Regions from separate parts of the Bacillus sp. PK6-013 genome, predicted to be linked through region 3. Evidence: riboswitches for the same ligand, from Rfam matches in the RefSeq annotation. Region 3 holds a riboswitch; each other region holds the start of a gene.

Region 1 (4,896 bases), 680 kb from region 3:
AAGGCATCTCGCCCCCGCTCGGCGGAGCCATTTGTCCATTTGTCGAGTCTGAGTTGTTTTCGGTATCGCCGCTTTGCTGCTGCGGCATTTCCTGCTGCTGGTTCTTTTGATTTTGATCAGATGAGGAGGTTCCGCCCCCGCCAGCACCGTTTTGGCCTGTGAGACGCTGGATGCCGTTGTAGCCAAACGCCAGCTCAAGGACAGAGTTGGTCTGGCTGCTTCCAATATAAGGGCGCGAACTCTCCGGCTGACTATCGACGACTACCGCCCAGGAAACGGAAACGCCTGCCAGAACGATCAAGGCTGTGATAAGAGACACAATTTTTTTGCGAATCGTCGTTTTTGCTGCAATCATGTAAAACAGCAGGAATGCCGGTAATACCATGTATGCTTGCAGCATTTTGACGTTAAAGCCGACGCCGACCATACAGAATGCGCCGAGCAGCCAGCCGATTTTTCCTTTCCGGACTGCTTTAAACAACATCCAGGTTGCAATCATCAAACAAAGGGTGAGAATGCTGTCGACGTTGTTTGTATGGCTGACCGCAACGGCAATCGGCGTACACGCCATAATAAGAGCTGAAATTCTGGCCGCCGTTTTGCCAAAAGTAGGTTTTACAATAAAGTACAACAGTGCTACGGAAATCACTTCGGCAATCGCTTCAGGAAGAACGACGCTCCAGCCGTGCACGCCGAACACAAGTGCAAAAAGTGTCTGAATCCAGAGTGCAACCGGCGGTTTATCAACTGTTACAAAGCCTGCTGGATCAAATGATGCGTAAAAAAAGTTATGAAAACTTTGGGTCATACTTTCAACGGCCGCCGTATAGTAGGCGTTGTCTGTGTCACTATTCCAGATGCCGTACAAGTTTAAAGCTGCAGATAATACAAGAATGAAGACCAGGAATATATCGATTTTCCTTTTCTTAATCATTGTTCGATCACCTCACTAAAGAGCATTATAGAAGCCAAATATGATCAAACTATGAACAAATCAAGAAGGAATTTTAAATTGTATAGAGGGGCAAAAAAAGAGACATGCCGTCAGGAGGCATGTCTCAAATATGAGGTGTTATTTCCATACGTCTTCTGCGATCTCGACGACATGACGCAGTTTTTCCCATTGCTGCTCTTCTGTCAGGAGATTGCCTTCTTCTGTGGAGGCAAAGCCGCACTGCGGGCTTAGGCACAATTGGTTCAGGTCGACGAAGCGAGCTGCTTCGTCGATGCGCCGCTTAATATCATCCGGGTTTTCAAGCTCTCCGAATTTTGATGTGATCAGGCCGAGGACGATCTGCAAGTCTTTCCGTTTGACATAGCGAAGCGGTTCGAAGCCGCCGGAGCGCTCGTCATCAAATTCAAGGAAAAGTCCGTCTAAATTGAGTCCGTCGAAAATCGTTTCTGCAGCCGCATCGTAGCCGCCTTCCGCCACCCATGTTGACTGGAAGTTGCCGCGGCAGATGTGCATGGTGACCGTCAAATCGTCCGGGCGTCCTTCAACTGCTTCATTAATCGTGTTGGCGAAGGACTGGCGCAGTTCATCAGGCTGGCGGCCGAAGGCTTTGATCTGCTCATGTCCTTTGTCTGAGAAAAATACCGACCAGGCCGTGTCATCCAGTTGCAAATAGCGGCAGCCGGCATCGTAAAATGCGCGGATCGCTTTTTTGTAAGCCTGCGCGACATCGTGATGGAACTCATCCAGATCCTCGTACGGGCTTTCTCCAAGTTTTCCTCTGAAAAACAGCATATTCGGGCTCGGAATCGTCATTTTCGGCGTATGTGTGCCCGCAATATCATGAAGAAATTTATAATCTTCCAGCATCGGATGGTTTGTAAAATCGACTTTGCTTGTTACTTTGATTCCGCGCGGCTTCGTTTCAACATTATGAAATTGAATGCCCTTGTCCGCTGTATATCCTTCTACGCCGTCAAGCCCTTCAAGAAAATCGAAATGCCACCATGACCTGCGGAATTCCCCGTCAGTAACGGCTTTAAGGCCAATTTCTTTTTGCTTTTCGACAATGCGCTTGATCTCTTCGTTTTCGACTTCGCGCAGTTGTTCAGCGCTAATTTCACCGTTCGCTTTTTGAATACGCGCTTTTTTTACGGGCGCAGACCTTAAAAGACTCCCCACCTGATCAGCTCTGTACGGTCCGATTTTTTTCCCAGGCGTTTGCTTCAGTACATCGGTTGATTGTGTCATGCTTCATCCCTCTTTCTTTATAGACATAAAAAAGCTCTTCCCGATAAGGAAGAGCTTGATATATTCAATCTCCTCCTTATCTTCAAGAGCACGTACATGCTCTTAAGGATTTAGCACCATTCTGTCATAGACAGCGGTTGCCGGGTTTCACAGGGCCAGTCCCTCCACCACTCTTGATAAGGAAAACCTTTTTATGCAATTTTTTAATAGTTTTAATATTAATACTTTTTATAAAAATGTCAATGGGTTTAAAAAAACTATTTGGTTTTTCATTTTCTTCTTCTGCGGTTAAACCGGAGGGCGTATCGAATCAGCGTGTGAATTTTTTGTCAAGACAGTCGTTCAAATGGTCAACAAGGTGCTGAACGAACAGGGTGAATTAGAATATTTTTCAATTTTTATCTCCGAAAATAGAAACTTTCTCGCGAGTTCACCGGTCTATCATGTGTACCTGATTTCAAAATGGGTATGATAAACAATGACAGATTAAGGAGGGTTCTTATGAACAAAAAAACAGTGTTTAAAGCGTTAGGTATGCTGATGACAGGGGTATTGTTTTTTGCGCTGTACGGTGCGGCCGCACTTCCTTCTGCACACGCGGCAAATGAAAAAAAGCCGACGGTCACGAGCCATACTTACAAAAACATTAAGGCTTTGAAATACCCGCAGGTTGCAAATGTAAGCACCAAATCTCTCCAAAATAGGATCAACAAAGATTTTAAACGTTATATTGAGCAGTCCTACAAAGATTATGTAAAAAACAAGAAAGACGGCCAACAGCACGGTTACCAAACAGATTATCAAACGTCCTTTGAAGTGAAATACCGGACCGGCCAAAAGCTGAGCATTCTGACAAGTAATTACGTCTACTCCGGCGGAGCGCACGGAAATACGGCAGTCCGCTCTTTCAACTATGACCTTGCCTCTAAAAAGCGGGTGTATTTATCAGATATCTTAAATACAAAATCGAAAATGGATAAGACAAAAACATACATTTACGACTATATTCAAAAACACAGCGACATTTTCTTCCCGGATGTGAAGAAGAAAGACATCGTCCTTGGTAAAAACACGGCTTTTTATTACACAAAAGACGGCATTGCGATCGTCTTCCAGCAATACGATGTCGCTCCTTATGCTGCCGGAAATCCGGTCGTTGCCGTTCCGAAAACGGTGTATCAATAAATAACAGCCCCTGTTTCGCAGGGGTTTTTGTTTTGAGGGAAGAAGGAATGGGGAGGTTATGGAAGCCTTTTCATGAAGTGGCAGCTGACGGGCATGATTCAGCCCGCAGTCCGTTCGCAGATTTTTTCTAAATCGAATAGCTCGCAGACATAGAACATGCACTGCCGGCCGCTGATAATCTGATATTTTTTAAAAGCATATGTCCGGTCTGCTGAAACAGGTACAAGTTGTGTGAAATGTTTTCCCAGGCAGTCGCCCGTACTGAAAATTTCACGCCTTGACTCCAGTTCTGCAATGATTTTCCCGATGGGAAGCCTTTCTGCCTGCAAATCTTGTTTGATGGCGGGCGGCAGTAAGTTTGTTTTAACATAGACATAATTATAAGATAAATAATCATCGCCTGTTTTCAAAGAGGAAGTTCTAAACAAGATGTCATCATCGCGTTGAAACAGCCTCGCTTCTTCAGGTGACAGCTTGTCATAATCAATATTATTTTGCTGAAAAACTTCGATTTCGGCTTTGCCACCGATCAGCGTTTCAATCGCTTTGGTTGTTGAACCATCGGTTTTGGTTAACATGTCTTTTACAATAGCAACTAGAGTTTCAGGAAAAAAGTGGCTTACGCTCAATGAAAGGCACCCCCGTACCAAAATTAGAATTTTTTGAAAACTTGTCTTTAAATTTATCATGTGGAGATGCGTTTGTCTAGAAAAATAAGTTAAATTTTAGGTTAGTAATGTAAATTTTATATTTTTAACAATTGGATAGATCAGGATATGTATGGAAAAAGGAGACGTCAATGTCTCCTTTTTTTGTGCGATTCATTTAAGTCGTCTCTCCTTCTAAAAGCTGTACGGGCAAATAGGTTTCCAGCTGTAAATCATCGAATTCGCCTTCGATGGCTTTGGACAAAATCTCGATGGCCGTCTTGGAAATGAGTTCAATCGGCTGCTGGATGGTTGTCAATTCCGGGAGGATGGACTGAACGGCTTCCGTTCCGTCGTAGCCGATCACCTTTAATTGCCCGGGAATGTCTTTTCCGCGTTTTTTTGCTTCGGTGATGACTGTAGCGGCCATGAGGTCATCGCTGGCAAAAATGCCGTCAGCTGCAGGCTGTTCATCAAACAGTTTTGAGATGATTTCCCGGTAATTTTGATGAAAGGGAACCTCATATGTAATCGGCTGCCTTCCGTGTTGTCGCATCACATCTTCATATGCTTTTCGTCTAAGATTTGCCGGTGTTTTCAGCTCAATTGGTCCGTTGAGATGGATGATGTGCCGGCAGCCTTTTGCAATTAACAGTTCTGTCGCTTTTCTTCCTCCGTCATAGTTATTGGAGCCGATGACGGGAATCGTTTCCGATAAGTAATGATCGATGGCGACAATCGGCAGGTTTTGCCGATGATAGTTTAAGATTCCCCTGTTGTAGGTCACGGCGATGACGCCGTCCACTTGATTTCGCATCAGCATTTCCAAGTATTTTTCTTCTTTGTCTTTGCGGTTCAAGC
Region 2 (4,896 bases), 2.1 Mb from region 3:
AATGTATTGGTTTCGATGATATCGGCTTTAGCGGCCAGATAGGCTTCGTGGATGCCCTGAATGATATGAGGTGCCGTGATGCTTAGAAATTCATTGCACCCTTCATAGGCCTCGCCGCCGAAGTCAGCGGCGGACAAACCGGCATTCTGGATCATCGTTCCCATCGCACCGTCAAGGACGAGGATTTTTTTCTTCAGCTGGTCATTGATGTTAGACATTTGTTTTCTCCTTTTCTTTCTGGTGGATATATGCCGTCAGTTCGGCGGTTAAATCAGACCGCAAAAACGGTGTGATCAGATAAATGCCGTTGAACAGGTCGCACGCCGCATCAAGCAGGGAGCGGGCGATCGCGAGCCCTTCCTCGGCCTGTTTTTGTTTGTCATTTCCCGCCAGCGCCATCTTTTCGCGGATTGAATCGGACAGTTTGATGCCGGGGATTTCGTTGTGGATGAATTCCGCGTTGCGGCTGCTGGTCAGCGGCATGACGCCGATATAGATCGGTGTTTCAAGATGCTTTGTTTCTTCGTGGATTTTGATGAGCTGCTCCTCTGAATAGACAGGCTGGGAAATGAAATAGTCTGCGCCGCAGGCGATTTTTTTCTCAAGCCGTTTCACCGCTTTGTCAATGTGTCTGACATTCGGATTGAAGGCGGCCGCCACTGAGAAATTTGTTTTCTTGCCGAGCGGTTTACCTGAATATGACAAGCCTTCGTTAAACTGTTTGATCAGGCTGATCAAATCGAACGATGTCAGATCATAGACGGAAGTCGCTCCCGGAAAGTCGCCGATTTTCGACGGATCGCCGGTAATCGCCAGCACGTCTGACAGCCCCAGTGTATCGAGCCCCATTAGATGGGACTGCAGGCCGATCAGGTTGCGGTCTCTGCATGTAATATGGATCAGCGACCTCATATCGAGGCGCTGTTTTAAGAGCGCGCCGCAGGCGACATTGCTGATCCTCGGTGTGGCAAGCGAGTTGTCCGCCAATGTCAGTGCATCGATTCCGGCTGATTTAAGCTCTTTAGCGGCGTGCAAAAATTTCTCAAAGTTTAATTGTTTTGGAGGATCGAGTTCGACGATAATGGACCGTTTTTGCTTGGCCAGATCGTCGAGAACGGGCTCTGTCCTTTCGTTTTGAACAGCAAGCGCCGCTTTCTTTCTGATTTTCACGTGCTTTTCGGTGACTGGAGGAAGCCCTTTGACTGCCTCAGCCATCGCCCTGATGTGGTTCGGCGTGGTTCCGCAGCAGCCGCCGATGATCCGTGCGCCTTGATTGCGGAATTCCTCCGCGCTTTCCCTGAAATATTCATCATCTGTCTCATAAACAAGCCTGCCTTCGACAAGGGACGGGAGGCTGCTGTTGGGATAGACGGAAAGATAGGCGTCTTCTAAAAGCGGGACTTCTTCAAGCGCTCTGATCATATGATAAGGGCCGAGGCGGCAGTTGATGCCAACGACTTCTGCGCCGAGGGATGCCAGCTGCTTCAGACCGTCCGCAAGCGGGGTTCCGTCCTGAAGAACGCCCTCTTCGTGCATTGAGACATTCAAAATGATCGGCAGCTCTGTTTCCTTTCTGGCAATCTTTAAAACTTCGCGCGCTTCTTCTAAATCATAATAGGTTTCGAGCAGAAGTCCGTCCGGCTGCTCATTTAACAGAAGATAGAGCTGTTCGCGGAAGCTTCTTTTAATGTCCTCGAGAGAATACGAGTTTTTGTTGAACGTCCGGATTCCGCCGAGCGTACCGAGAACATAAGCAGAACCGGCGGCGGAGCGGGCGAGACGGACCGCTTTTTCGTTGATTTGTTTTGTTTCGTCTTCGAGCCCGTATCTGGACAGCTTGATGAAGTTTGCGCCGTACGTGTTCGTTTGAATGATATCGGCGCCGGCCTGTACATACGCTTCGTGGACGCGTCTCACTTCTTCGGGCTTGGAGATGTTCAGTTCCTCAAAACACCTGTCGATCCCGTAGGAATACAGAAGTGTGCCCATTGCGCCGTCCGCGATTAACGTTTTGCTTTTTATATCCTCCAAAAAACCCATCGTTTTCCCCCTTAAGCATTTTTGATAAACAAAAAAGTCTTCTGTGAAGCAGAAGACTTTTCATCGACATTGTCCGTCTTCTTATCTTCCAAGCAGACTGCTTGCTGGATTTAGCACCTTGGTCATGAATATTCATTCACCGGTTGCTGAGGCTTCATCGGGCCAGTCCCTCTGCCTCTCTTGATAAGAACAGCTATTTAGTTTCTATTGATTACTTTTACTCAATTTACCGAAAATCGGGAGAATAATCAACAGTAAATTAAGAATTTATCGAAAATTTATAAATTGGACATCAATCGGCAGGTCGGCTTCCCTCACCATCGCGATGATTTGCTGAAGGTCGTCTTTATTTTTTCCGGTTACGCGGACTTGATCATCCTGCACTTGCGATTTAACTTTCAGACCCGATTTTTTTATCAGGTTATTGATTTTTTTCGCGTTTTCTTTGTCGATGCCCTGAACTAGTTTTCCGCGCTGTCTGACCGTGCCGCCTGAAGCGTTCTCAAGCTTTGAGTATTCGATGTTTTTCGTCGGGACGTTCCGCTTGATCAGTTTGCCGACAAGCACGTCTTTCAGCTGGTTCATTTTAAATTCGTCGTCCGATACGAGAACGAGCTCGTCTCCTTCGAGTGTGATGCTGCTTTTTGACCCTTTGAAATCATAGCGTGTGCCGATTTCTTTGAGAGCGGTCTGAATTGCGTTTTGAACTTCAGGCAGTTCAACCTTTGAGACGATATCAAATGAGCTTTCTTTCGCCATGTGAAAACCTCCATCCATTTTACTTATGAGTCAATTATAGTAGAATAAGGTGAAACTTCCAATATCGAGCGGTTTGCCTGGCCGCGATCCGGCAATAATTTTAACATTGGAGGAATAATAAGAAAAAGAAAAACAGGCGGATAAGAAAGGAAGAAACAGTATGAAACCAGGACAGCAGCTAACATTGAAAATAGATCATAAAGCCGATTACGGTTACTTTTTGACGGACGGCGAAACGGCGGTCCTTCTGCATCAGAGCGAGATCACGGAGGATATTGAAGACAGAGAAGAGGTCGATGTCTTTTTATATGTCGATCATGAAGATCGCTTAGCGGCTACGATGAGAAAGCCGATGATCAGCGCTGAACAGTACGGCTGGGTGGAAGTCGTTGATGCCGTCAGCGGCATGGGGGTTTTCGTCGATGTCGGGCTCTCGAAGGACGCCCTCGTTGCGACAGAGCATCTCCCGCCGTATGAATCAGTATGGCCGCAAAAAGGGGACAGGCTGTACTGTATGCTGAAAATCACGGGGCACGGAAGGATGTTTGCCAAACCGGCGCCGGAGGATAAGATCAGCGAGCTGTTTAGTGAAGCTTCACCCGGTCTGATGAATAAAGAGCTCACCGGAACGATCTACCGCTTGATCGCATCAGGCTCTTTTATGATTTCCGAAACCGGCATCAGAGGCTTTATCCATTCTTCTGAGCGAAAGGAAGAGCCGAGGCTTGGGGAAAAGCTGACCGCAAGGGTGATCAAAGTAAAAGAAGACGGTTCTGTTAATCTGTCGCTTCTGCCAAGAAAGCAGGATGCCTTGTCGGTTGATGCAGAACAAATTTTGACTTATATGAGAACGAGAAACGGCGCGATGCCGTTCTGGGATAAAAGCGACCCTGAGGATATCAAAGAGCGCTTCAACATGAGCAAAGCAGCATTTAAAAGGGCGCTCGGCTATCTGATGAAACAGGATAAAATCTATCAGGAAGAGGGCTGGACATACGAGAAAAAATAAATATGAGGCGGCGTCCGATGAGGACGCCGCCGGTTTTTTACAAGTGATCAGGCTTCTTTGATTCCTGGTGTTTACCGGCTTGTCTGTTCTTTTCAGCGAGCCGGTTTTTCTGCTGGTTGACGGCGTTGTTGTCAACTGGCTTTTTATCATCATCTTTCATGAGGAAGCACCTCCTGTCAAAATGTCGCTTTTAGCTTGCACACTGCCGGCGAAACTATGTACTCTCCCAACCGCGATGTTTTTTGCCGGGAAGTTTATGCCTCCTTGTACCGCCAGCATACACATATCATAAGACCCAAAAAAAGGAGACTTGGTATGAAACATTGCTGCTCAGTTTACATTCAAAGTGTTTCGGCAGGAGGAGTCGTCAATTTTGGCGGTGCGTTCAAAATTTGTCCGATCACAATGGAAAAAGTGGTCGAGGGGTCTGGAGGTCCTGATGTCGCGACAGCGGCTGCCGGTTTTCTTGATGGAGCGCTTACACCGGCCGCCGCTGAAGGAACAGTCACCGAAGACAGCTGACGAAGAAGGCCTGCTTTTATCAAGCAGGCCTCAGCGTGTCGACAAACCCTCGCATTCGTTGTCAGGCCTGCGCGTCGGTGCTCACGAATTGCAACATTCGCTCCGCTCCGATGCTCGGCCTTCCTAAACTGCAAGGGTTTTCAATCACGCTGATAGGATGACAAAATCCCAAAACTAAGAGCCGTTTTGGGATTTTGTCAACAATCTAAGGCCTGCTTTTATCAAGCAGGCCTCTGTTTTACCTTATCTTTTGTCTTTCCCCGGAAAAAAGACCGCCAATGTTCCGGGGCCGGAATGGGCGCCGACCGCTGAACCGACCATGTTGACGACGATTTCCCCCGGCTGAAATTCGGCTTCGATCATCCGTTTGACCTCTTCGGCCGTCTCTTCGTCATCTCCGTGGCTGATGCCGACCGTCTGTCCGCTCAAATCGACGCTTCTTTCTTTCATCAATTCGATCATCCGTTTGAGCAGCTTCTTTTTGCCCCGGATTTTTTCCAAGGGGACAAGCTTGCCGTCTTCAACATGCAGGAGCGGTTTAATATTCAGCAAACCGCCGACAAAAG
Region 3 (4,896 bases):
TATTTTGCGTACAGAAAAAGCCATCCAGGCAACCGGGGAAGACAAAAACGCCCAGAAAATTCTTTATACGCAGATTTTTGCACAAGTTGCCTTTCAGGAAATTGAAAGCCATGCCAAGGAATCGCTCATTGCGATGGAATCAGGTGATTCGCTGCGGATGATGCTGTCCGCGCTCCGCAAATTGACGCGCTTTACGCCTGTCAATGTCATTGAGAAAAAGCGCCAGGCAGCCAAGGGAGTCTTTGAAGCTGAGAAATATATCGTTTAAACGAAAAGCCCTGCTTAGGCGGGGTTTTTAGCTGTTATAGAATGGAGCACGGTTTTAGGTTTTTCATTCGATCTGTGTTAAAATTACCTCGATTAAATGAGAGGGGTGTGTATGTATGGCTTTGGATTTTTACTGGTATCCGAAATGCGGGACATGCCGCAAAGCGAAAAAATGGCTTGAAGACCATGGCAAAGAAATCAATGGGATACATATCGCAGAAGAGCCGCCAAGCAAGGAAAAACTGAAAGAGCTCTACGAGAAAAGCGGGCTTGAATTGAAGAAGTTTTTCAACACGAGCGGACAAAAATACCGTGAACTCGGCTTAAAAGACAAGCTGCAAAACATGTCTGAAGATGAGCAGCTGGAACTGCTGGCTTCGGACGGTATGCTGATCAAACGCCCGATTGCGACAGACGGCAGTAAAGTAACGGTCGGTTTTAAAGAAGATCAGTTTAAGACATACTGGTTATAACCCATCAAAATATGATATCTTCAATGTAGGATCGATTAAAACACTTTATGGAGGGGTTAGCATGAGCACACCGAAAGAGTTGCGTTATTCAGAAGAACACGAATGGGTGAAAACAGAAGGAGATAAAGTCAGAATCGGCATTACAGACTTCGCCCAATCCGAACTTGGAGACATCGTATTTGTCGAGCTTCCTGAAGTGGGAGACGAAATCAAAGCGGACGAGCCTTTTGGCAGCGTTGAATCCGTAAAGACCGTTTCTGAGCTGTATGCCCCGATCAACGGAAAAGTGGTCGAAGTGAACGAAGATCTGGAAGACAGCCCTGAATTCGTCAACGAGTCTCCGTATGAAAAGGCTTGGATGATTATCGTCGAGCCGTCCGATGCTTCTGAAATCGAAAATCTGATGACAGCCGAGCAATATGAGGACATGATAAAAGAAGACTAAGGATTATTCAGGATAGCCATGTGTCGTTTGGATACTCTATATCAAGAGGGGGTGTCCAAATTGACGCTGAAAAAAGAACGTATTGATATTACAGAACATGTGGAAAGCCGATTAAAAAACGGCGGAATGCAGCTGTACCATGAGAATGAGCTGATCGGCCGAATGACCGGAAAGGATCAATACGAGTTGAAATCTGGATATTCATTCCAAGATGAGAGATTTTACAAAACGGCGGATACCGTAAGCGGTCCGGATGCTAAATATGTAGACTGTGATGACCACCAAGGCTGGTGTTAATCAAGTCAGGCGGTGAACATTCACTGCCTTTTTTTACAAGTAAATCTTTAAAGGTGATCCATATGCCGGAAAATGAAAAAGTCATGATCGTCGAAGGGAAATCAGATAAGCAAAAAGTGAAGCATGTCATCGAAGAGCCCGTGGATATCATTTGCACAAACGGAACGATCAGCCAGGCAAAACTCGATGAATTCGCCGAAACGCTGTTTGATAAAGACGTTTATATCCTGGTGGATGCCGATGAATCAGGGGAAAAGCTCCGCCGGCAGCTGACGAGGGAGCTCCCCCAAGCTTCGCATCTATACATCGATAGGGTATACAAAGAAGTCGCTTCCGCCCCGAGTCAGCATGTTGCAGAAATATTAATTCGTTCAAACATCCGGGTACATACAAAATATTTATTATAAAACGTATTGAGGTGCGGTTCAACAGATGCAAGAACTCCAAGAAAAAGAGCTAAAACGGCTTGAACATGAGACCTGTCTTCTATATGTATACACGCCGTTCTGCGGAACGTGTCAGCTGGCCGGAAGAATGCTGGAAGTCGTTGATGAAATGATAAAGGACATTCCTTTTTATAAAAACAATCTCAATTATTCCCCGGCATTTGCCAAGCAGCAGGAAATAGAAAGCGTTCCATGCTTTATCCTTTACAAAAACGGGCAAGTCGTCAAAAAAGAATACGCTTTTCACTCCGTTTCCTACTTATACGATACGATTAAACAAAATGTTGTGGATTAAGGGCGGTTTTGACATATTTCTCGGGAAATAACCAGCAAAAACTTGTCGAGCAATTCCTAAAGGAACTCCTGCGGCAGACAGAGAATCTGTAAGTATGACCAATTTACAGGAGGTTATACAGTTGGAGAAAATGGGATTGATAGAAAGAGAGGACAAGGCTCTTTTTTTAAAACCTCTATTATCGACAACGGCTTTGCTGATTACGTTTCAAGGCGAGAAAGAAGCTTTTACGTTAGCGATCAACGAAAAAGGGGAAATGGAAAAATCTTCTCTTGCAGAGAAAGCTCATTTGACCTTTTTTGGAGAGCAAAGCGAGATTATTGACCTTCTTCACGGCGATATTTCATTGCAGCATCTCGTACAGCGCGGCACTGTTCAAGTAAAAGGCTCATTCAGAGCTTTATTGAAGCTTGAAGCGATTTTATGGCTGACGGACGGCTTTTTTAAAAACAGCGATCTTTATTCAGAGACATTTTAAAAATTTGAAAAATCGGCACATTCCGTGTAAAAGTCGGACAGAGACGAGCGTTTACGTTCGTCTCTTTTCGCCGTAGGCCGATTGTCTTACGAAAAATAGTTGACAACTATTTTTTCGCATGATATCCTACTTTAAGAATTCCGATCATAATAATCAAAAAATAAATATATGATTCTCTTATCCAGAGAGGTGGAGGGAAGTGCCCTATGAAACCCGGCAACCATCAACACGTGTTGAAATGGTGCCAATTCACACGAAGCGTTATGCTTTGAAAGATGAGAGAAAGGCCCAGACTATTCAAAAGCCTTTCTGCTCATGTGTGCAGAAAGGCTTTTTTCATTGTTTGATCAGGGATTTAGACAACTATGAGAATTGAGCAAGAAAGCAGGTGATGGCTTTTGATAAATCTTCAAAATGTTTCAAAGATTTATCGGTCAAAGCATGGAGATGTCAATGCTGTCCAGGATGTCACCCTTACGATTAAAAAAGGTGAAATCTTCGGAATTATTGGATATAGCGGAGCTGGAAAAAGCTCCTTGATCCGTCTTTTGAACGGACTTGAACAGCCGACTTCAGGCACGGTTGAAGTAGCCGGCAGAACAATCAGTGAGATCAAAGGGAAGAAGCTGAGGAATGCAAGGCAGGAAATCAGCATGATTTTCCAGCACTTCAACCTATTGTGGTCAAGAACGGTCCGCGACAATATTGCGTTTCCGCTGGAGATCGCCGGTGTCAGCAAAGCAAAACGTCTGAAAAGAGTCGCTGAACTGATAAAGCTTGTCGGACTTGAAGGCAAGGAAAATGCCTACCCTTCACAGCTTAGCGGAGGCCAAAAGCAGCGCGTCGGCATCGCTCGGGCGCTCGCAAACAATCCGAAAGTTCTCTTATGCGATGAAGCGACATCAGCGCTTGATCCACAGACGACTGACTCGATCCTGGGTCTTCTGTCCGATATCAATGAAAGGCTCGGACTGACCATTGTCCTGATTACTCATGAAATGCATGTCATCAGGAAAATCTGCCACAGAGTGGCCGTCATGGAAAACGGAAAGGTCGTGGAAGAAGGCGATGTGCTGAACGTATTCCTCAAGCCGCAGGAAGAAATGACAAAGCGCTTTGTTCAGCAGGTAACAGAACCGGTGGAAACACAGGAAACGCTGAAGCATTTCCTCGAAGAAACGACATCCGGGCGGACGATCAAGCTCACCTTCGTCGGTGAAGCGGCCGAATCGCCGCTGATCACACAGATCATTCGGAAGTTCGATGTTGAAGTCAACATCCTTCAAGGCAAAATCTCGCAAACTCAGGACGGCGCATACGGTTCATTGTTCATTCATGTCGACGGATATGAAAACGAGGTCAATGATGTGGTCGATTTCATCAAGAGCCGTCAAGTAGAAGCAGAGGTGATCACGAATGTTTGAAAAACTGTTTCCAAACGTAGATATGGAGCAGCTGTGGGAAGCTACGTATGAAACGATATATATGACAGGAATTTCCCTATTGTTTGCTTTTATCATCGGAGTGATTCTCGGTATGCTGCTGTATCTGACTTCAAAAGGAAACATTTGGCAGAATCGAGTCGTGAACGGTGTAATCTCGGCAATCGTCAATGTGTTCAGGTCTATTCCTTTTATTATATTGATTATTTTGCTGCTTGGTTTCACAAAGTTTTTAATGAACACGATCTTGGGGCCGAACGCCGCACTTCCGGCTTTGATTATCGCATCCGCTCCGTTCTATGCCCGCCTGGTTGAAATCGCTTTGCGCGAAGTTGATAAGGGCGTGATTGAAGCGGCAAAATCGATGGGAGCCAAAACATCGACGATCATATTTAAAGTGCTCCTGCCCGAATCGATGCCGGCCTTGATCTCTGGCATTACGGTTACGGCGATTGCACTGATCGGTTCGACGGCGATGGCCGGAGCAATCGGTTCAGGCGGACTCGGGAACCTTGCCTATGTAAACGGTTTTCAGATGAACAATCCCGATATTATACTCATCGCCACTATTTTCATCTTAGCTATTGTGTTTATCATCCAGTTTATCGGGGATTTTATAACAAATAAATTAGACAAACGTTAGGGAGGACATCAACATGAAAAAAGGTTTATTAACAGCTTTATTCATCATTTTTGCAGGCGTTTTAGCCGCTTGCGGATCTTCCAGCAGCGAAGGGGATAAAGACAGCAAAG
Region 4 (4,896 bases), 2.1 Mb from region 3:
TAATACACTTGTTTGACGGCCGGATGCTTTTCAAAAAATTCAGCGAGCTGCTGAGCTGTTCGAGATGCTTTTTCAAGCCGGACCTGCAGTGTTTTCAGCCCTCTCAGCACAAGCCAGCAGTCTTGGACGCCGAGAACAGCGCCGAACGAATTTTGCAGCTTATAAAGTTCTTCCCCGAGCTTTTTGTCTTTCACAACGGCAAGTCCTGATAATACGTCGCTGTGTCCGCTTAAAAACTTCGTCGCGCTGTGTAGCACAACATCGACGCCGAGCTCGAGCGGCCGCTGCAGCGCCGGGGTCATAAACGTGTTGTCAAGAAACGTCAGACAGCCGTGCGCCTTGGCAAGCTTGACGACGCCTCTGATATCCGTAATGCCGAGCGTCGGATTTGACGGTGTTTCAAGGTAGATGACTTTTGTATTTTCCTTTATGTTTAAAGCAATTTCATTTAAATCCGTCATATCGACGAAAGTATGTTCAATCCCGAAGCGGCTCAGCACTTCCGTAATCATCCGGTAAGTGCCGCCGTACACATCTTTTGTGACAAGCACGTGATCGCCCTTTGACAAAAGCAGAAAGGCGGTGGAAATCGCGGCCATTCCGGATGAAAAAGCAAATCCCCTCGTCCCTCCCTCAAGCTCGGCTATCGTGTCTTCAAGCGACGTTCTTGTCGGTGTTCCTGACCGGCTGTAGTCATATTCGCCGAATTTGTCAAAAGAACCTTGATGAAAGGTTGAGGCGTGCTGGATCGGCACGCTGACGGCTCCGGTTGCTCCGTCCGTTTTATTTTGGTTATGAACAAGCCTTGTTTCAAGCGTCCAGTTTTCATGACTCATGCGGAACCGCCTCCCCTTTTACTTTTTCCAGCGCAGCTTTTAGATCCTGCTTTAAATCGGAGACGTGTTCGATTCCGACTGAAAAGCGCAGAAGTCTGTTGCAGACGCCGTTTGCAATTCGGATGTCTTCCGGGATATCCATATGGGTCTGTGTCGCCGGATAGGTGATGAAGCTTTCGACTCCGCCGAGGCTTTCGGCGAAACAGATCGTCTTGAGATTTTTCAGCAACGGATTAACCCATTCTTCTTTTTGAACGCGGAATGACAGCATGCCGCCTTTTCCCGGATAAAGAACATCGGCAATTTCCTCCTGCTCTTCCAAAAAGGCCGCAAGTTCCCGCGCGTTTTCCTGATGCTGTCTCATCCTGAGAGCGAGCGTCTTCATCCCTCTCATTAAGAGCCATGAATCGAACGGCGATAAAACCGCGCCGATGGCGTTTTGGTGCTGGAACATTTCCTCAGACAGCTCTTCGCCTTTTGCAACGACAAGCCCCGCCAAAAGATCGTTATGACCGCCCAAATACTTCGTCGCGCTGTGAATGACAAGATCAGCGCCGAGCTCAGTCGGCTTTTGCAGAACCGGTGTATAGAACGTATTGTCAACAATGAGCAGCAAGTCGTGCTCTTTAGCGATTTGCGCGATTTTTTGAATATCAGCTTCCTGCATGAGCGGATTTGTCGGCGTTTCTACAAACAGTGCCTTTGTATTGTTCGTGATTTTCGACTTGATACAGTCTTCGTCTGAAAAATCGTCGTAGAAAAAGCGAAGTCCGTATTTCTTCCATTCGTTTTCAAAAAGGCGGTACGTTCCCCCATATAAATCGGACGAAACGATGAGCTCATCCCCGCTTTGAAACAGAGCCATGATCGTCTGAATGGCAGCCATACCGGAACTGAACGCAAAGCCGCGCGTTCCCCCTTCGAGTTTCGCGATTGCATCTTCAACAAGCTGTCTTGTCGGATTTTTTGTGCGAATGTAATCAAACCCTGTGGATTCCCCGATCCCTTTGTGCCTGTACGCAGAAGAGAAATAAACGGGAGGATTGACAGTTCCCGTTATTTCATCACTGCGGTTGCCGATTTGCGCCAGCGTTGTTTGTACATGTTCAGTCATATGACACCATCCTTTTAAAAATAAAAAACCCCTTCTTCATAAGAAGAAGGGGGATTATGCGCTTCTTCTTATCTTCCAAGCATCTGCTTGCTGGATTTAGCACCTTGGTACACTGACATCGTCAGTGCAGACCGGTTGCTGAGGTTTCAAAGGGCCAGTCCCTCCACCTCTCGTGATAAGAATCTCTTCAATTTTCTGATTGTTCTTTACTTTAACCTAAGTCAAGACATTTTTCAAGGGTCATTTTTAAATCTTTCCTCATATTGAACATGGTATGATGAAACCAAACGACGGAACCGGAGGAATCAGATGCCAAAAACAGAGCGATTAATCGAATTGATGATGACCGTTCATACAAAACGAAAATTTACGGCCGGGGAGCTCGCAGCAGAATTCGGGGTTTCCTACCGCACGATTCTCCGCGATCTGGACGAGCTGAGCGCGCTCGGCGTCCCGATCTATTCTGAAACAGGCGCGAACGGAGGCTATTATTTGCTGAATGAACCTGTGCTTCCGCCGCTCTTTTTTACACAATCAGAGGCGGCGGCTATGTTTTTCGCGTATCAATCTCTGCAGTTTTTCGGATCGCTTCCCTTTGATGCGGAAACGCGGATGGTTTTAAAAAAGTTCTACCGCCACCTTCCCGTGGAAACACAGGAGCGGATTGATGCGATGAAAGACAGAATCGTGTTCTGGAATCCGCATCGTCCAAAAGCCGCCGAACATTTAGAAACGCTTCTTGATGCAGCCATCAATCAATCCGTTTTGACGGTCGTTTATGACGGAACAGACGATTGCGCGGAGAGATCCATCCAGCCCATCGGCTTGTTCAGCTGGAACGGCTTCTGGTACTGTCCGGCCTATTGCTTTAAAAGGCAGGCGTTCAGACTGTTCCGCGCCGACCGCATCCTTCGGGCGGAAAAAGCGGCCAGCCCGCTGGCCCGCCAGCTTCCCTATCCATCGGTTCTCAGCTGGATCAAACATTCGGAGAGCGAGTGCCCTGAACCGGTGCGGCTGCAAGCGGAACTGACACGCAGAGGAGCCAGGCGGGCTGCGGCTGATGTGGACTTATTCAAGATCCTCACCATGCGGGATGACGGAACGGGGGCGATCGATGCAAACCTCCCCAGACCAGAACTTGAGTATTTCGGGGAACTTTTGTGGAACCTCGGCACTGAGGCAACTGTCAAAGAACCCGCAGAAATCAAGCTTCAGCTGAAACGGAAGGCTGCTGACATTTTAGCAAGGTACGACTGACTTTTTTTAAGAATCGTGACAAAGCCTGTCAGGATTAGGTGATACTTTTAGAATAAAGCAAAATGTAAAGGATGAAGCAAATGAAGCAAGTTCAAGCCCTGCGGAGCGATTTGTTCCACGAGATGGAGACGGGCATCCGCTCCACGTGTCATCTTCTGAAAAAAGTGAAGGAATCTGACTGGTCTTACCGGCCCGCCGACCGCATGCGAAGCCTGAAAGAACTGGCAAGCCATCTGACGGCCATCCCAGAAGCCGACATGGCTATCATGCAGGAAAAGGAAGAGGCCGCCATCTCCCGAATTGAAAAGAAGTATAGTGCATTGCAGTCGGCTGACCAAATGGCTGAAGCTATGCAGAAAGGATTCGCCGCTTTTCAAACGTATATGACTTCCCTCTCCGACGAGGAATTTTTGACGAAAAAAACAAAGCCGTTTTACCTTGATGAAGGGATGACCCAAAGCCGCTGGCTGACGGAAACGCTCACCCACGTCTTCCATCACAGGGCCCAGCTGTTTAATTATTTAAAACAGCTCGGCTATGACGTCAACATGTTCGATCTGTATCTTTAAAAGGTGTTCATATGAAGCTGCCTCTGACAAAAAAAGAACGGTCAAACTTAAGGACAGCCAAGGTAAAAATAAAAAACACGGCATATATGGATCTGTCCGTCCTTGCACATACGCTCGGTTCGTCTTTGGAGCGCGCCGCATACATCAAGGCGCTCGCCCAGTTTCAAACCGCTCCTTCCATCGGGCCGAAAATGGCGCAGTGCGCCGTTGACCTGGGCTACTATTCCCTTGGCGACATCAAGCATGAATCAGGTGCGGATTTGATCATCCGCCTCGAAAAACTGAAAGGCTACTGGGAAGATCCTTGTGCAGAAGATGCGCTGCGATGCATCGTCCATTACGCCAACGATCCCGAAAGCGCTAAAAGCTGGTGGGATTTCACAGAGGAAAGAAAAATGTACCGCGAACGCTGCGGATACCCTCCGGATAGACCGTCAACGCCCTGGTACGAAAAAAAACGGACATAAAAAATCACGGCTGCCGAACAGTTCGGCAGCCCTTTTCGCTTCTTTCACAAGAGAATTTCGTGTTAAAATGAATGGAAACGTTCACAAACATTATTTCTGGAGGAATTCATCTTGGCTATGAAAACAGGAGTCATTCAGGAGAAGAAGCTTTTTTCGGAAGAGCTCGGCGAGGAAATGGAGCTTCTCGTCTATTTGCCGTCATCCTTCTCGCCGCTTTACAAATATCATGTGATCATCGCACAGGATGGACATGACTATTTCCGCCTCGGGCGCATCAGCAGACAGGTGGAAGAACTGCTGGCGAACGGCGAAATCGAAAGAAGCATCATCATCGGCATTCCGTACAAAAACGTACAGGAAAGAAGGCTTACATACCATCCGGAAGGGTCAAAATTCGAAGCGTATAAACGTTTTTTGGCAAATGAACTCGTCCCTTTCGCCGACAGTGAGTACCCGACATACCAAGTCGGATCAGGCAGGACGCTGATCGGGGATTCGCTCGGAGGAACGGTTTCCCTCATGACGGCGCTTGACTATCCGAATATGTTCGGAAACGTCATTATGCAGTCACCTTATGTCGACCGCCATGTTCTCGATAAAGTGAAACAGTCCGATTCCCTGCAGCTTATTTCAATTTGCCACCAAATCGGAGA

Evidence for each region. Region 3 has a riboswitch for S-adenosylmethionine ahead of metN (methionine ABC transporter ATP-binding protein MetN). Riboswitches for the same ligand answer to the same signal wherever they lie in the genome.
Region 1: another riboswitch for S-adenosylmethionine. It lies ahead of M1E03_RS00930 (5-methyltetrahydropteroyltriglutamate--homocysteine S-methyltransferase); the one in region 3 lies ahead of metN (methionine ABC transporter ATP-binding protein MetN).
Region 2: another riboswitch for S-adenosylmethionine. It lies ahead of M1E03_RS15415 (bifunctional homocysteine S-methyltransferase/methylenetetrahydrofolate reductase); the one in region 3 lies ahead of metN (methionine ABC transporter ATP-binding protein MetN).
Region 4: another riboswitch for S-adenosylmethionine. It lies ahead of M1E03_RS14905 (methionine biosynthesis PLP-dependent protein); the one in region 3 lies ahead of metN (methionine ABC transporter ATP-binding protein MetN).

The regions. Positions count from the first base shown of each region.
Region 1 is NZ_CP096417.1:192,094-196,989, forward strand. It holds gene M1E03_RS00925 (glycosyltransferase family 39 protein) at 1-934, opposite strand, end outside; gene M1E03_RS00930 (5-methyltetrahydropteroyltriglutamate--homocysteine S-methyltransferase) at 1,073-2,203, opposite strand; SAM riboswitch class I at 2,277-2,386, opposite strand; gene M1E03_RS00935 (DUF3298 and DUF4163 domain-containing protein) at 2,705-3,388, shown strand; gene M1E03_RS00940 (chorismate--pyruvate lyase family protein) at 3,487-4,017, opposite strand; gene M1E03_RS00945 (LacI family DNA-binding transcriptional regulator) at 4,214-4,896, opposite strand, start outside.
Region 2 is NZ_CP096417.1:3,030,998-3,035,893, reverse strand. It holds gene metH (methionine synthase) at 1-218, opposite strand, end outside; gene M1E03_RS15415 (bifunctional homocysteine S-methyltransferase/methylenetetrahydrofolate reductase) at 211-2,040, opposite strand; SAM riboswitch class I at 2,119-2,230, opposite strand; gene M1E03_RS15410 (YajQ family cyclic di-GMP-binding protein) at 2,308-2,799, opposite strand; partial or broken gene M1E03_RS15405 (CvfB family protein) at 2,940-3,808, shown strand; gene M1E03_RS15400 (DUF3941 domain-containing protein) at 3,846-3,968, opposite strand; gene M1E03_RS15395 (spore germination protein) at 4,124-4,330, shown strand; gene M1E03_RS15390 (DegV family protein) at 4,574-4,896, opposite strand, start outside.
Region 3 is NZ_CP096417.1:867,120-872,015, forward strand. It holds gene M1E03_RS04270 (acyl-CoA dehydrogenase family protein) at 1-268, shown strand, start outside; gene M1E03_RS04275 (arsenate reductase family protein) at 384-740, shown strand; gene gcvH (glycine cleavage system protein GcvH) at 802-1,185, shown strand; gene M1E03_RS04285 (YusG family protein) at 1,246-1,482, shown strand; gene M1E03_RS04290 (toprim domain-containing protein) at 1,545-1,889, shown strand; gene M1E03_RS04295 (thioredoxin family protein) at 1,915-2,223, shown strand; gene M1E03_RS04300 (SCP2 sterol-binding domain-containing protein) at 2,345-2,701, shown strand; SAM riboswitch class I at 2,876-2,983, shown strand; gene metN (methionine ABC transporter ATP-binding protein MetN) at 3,100-4,125, shown strand; gene M1E03_RS04310 (methionine ABC transporter permease) at 4,118-4,786, shown strand; gene metQ (methionine ABC transporter substrate-binding lipoprotein MetQ) at 4,800-4,896, shown strand, end outside.
Region 4 is NZ_CP096417.1:2,943,373-2,948,268, forward strand. It holds gene metC (cystathionine beta-lyase) at 1-836, opposite strand, end outside; gene M1E03_RS14905 (methionine biosynthesis PLP-dependent protein) at 826-1,950, opposite strand; SAM riboswitch class I at 2,016-2,132, opposite strand; gene M1E03_RS14910 (helix-turn-helix transcriptional regulator) at 2,260-3,207, shown strand; gene M1E03_RS14915 (DinB family protein) at 3,288-3,776, shown strand; gene M1E03_RS14920 (helix-hairpin-helix domain-containing protein) at 3,788-4,243, shown strand; gene M1E03_RS14925 (esterase family protein) at 4,355-4,896, shown strand, end outside.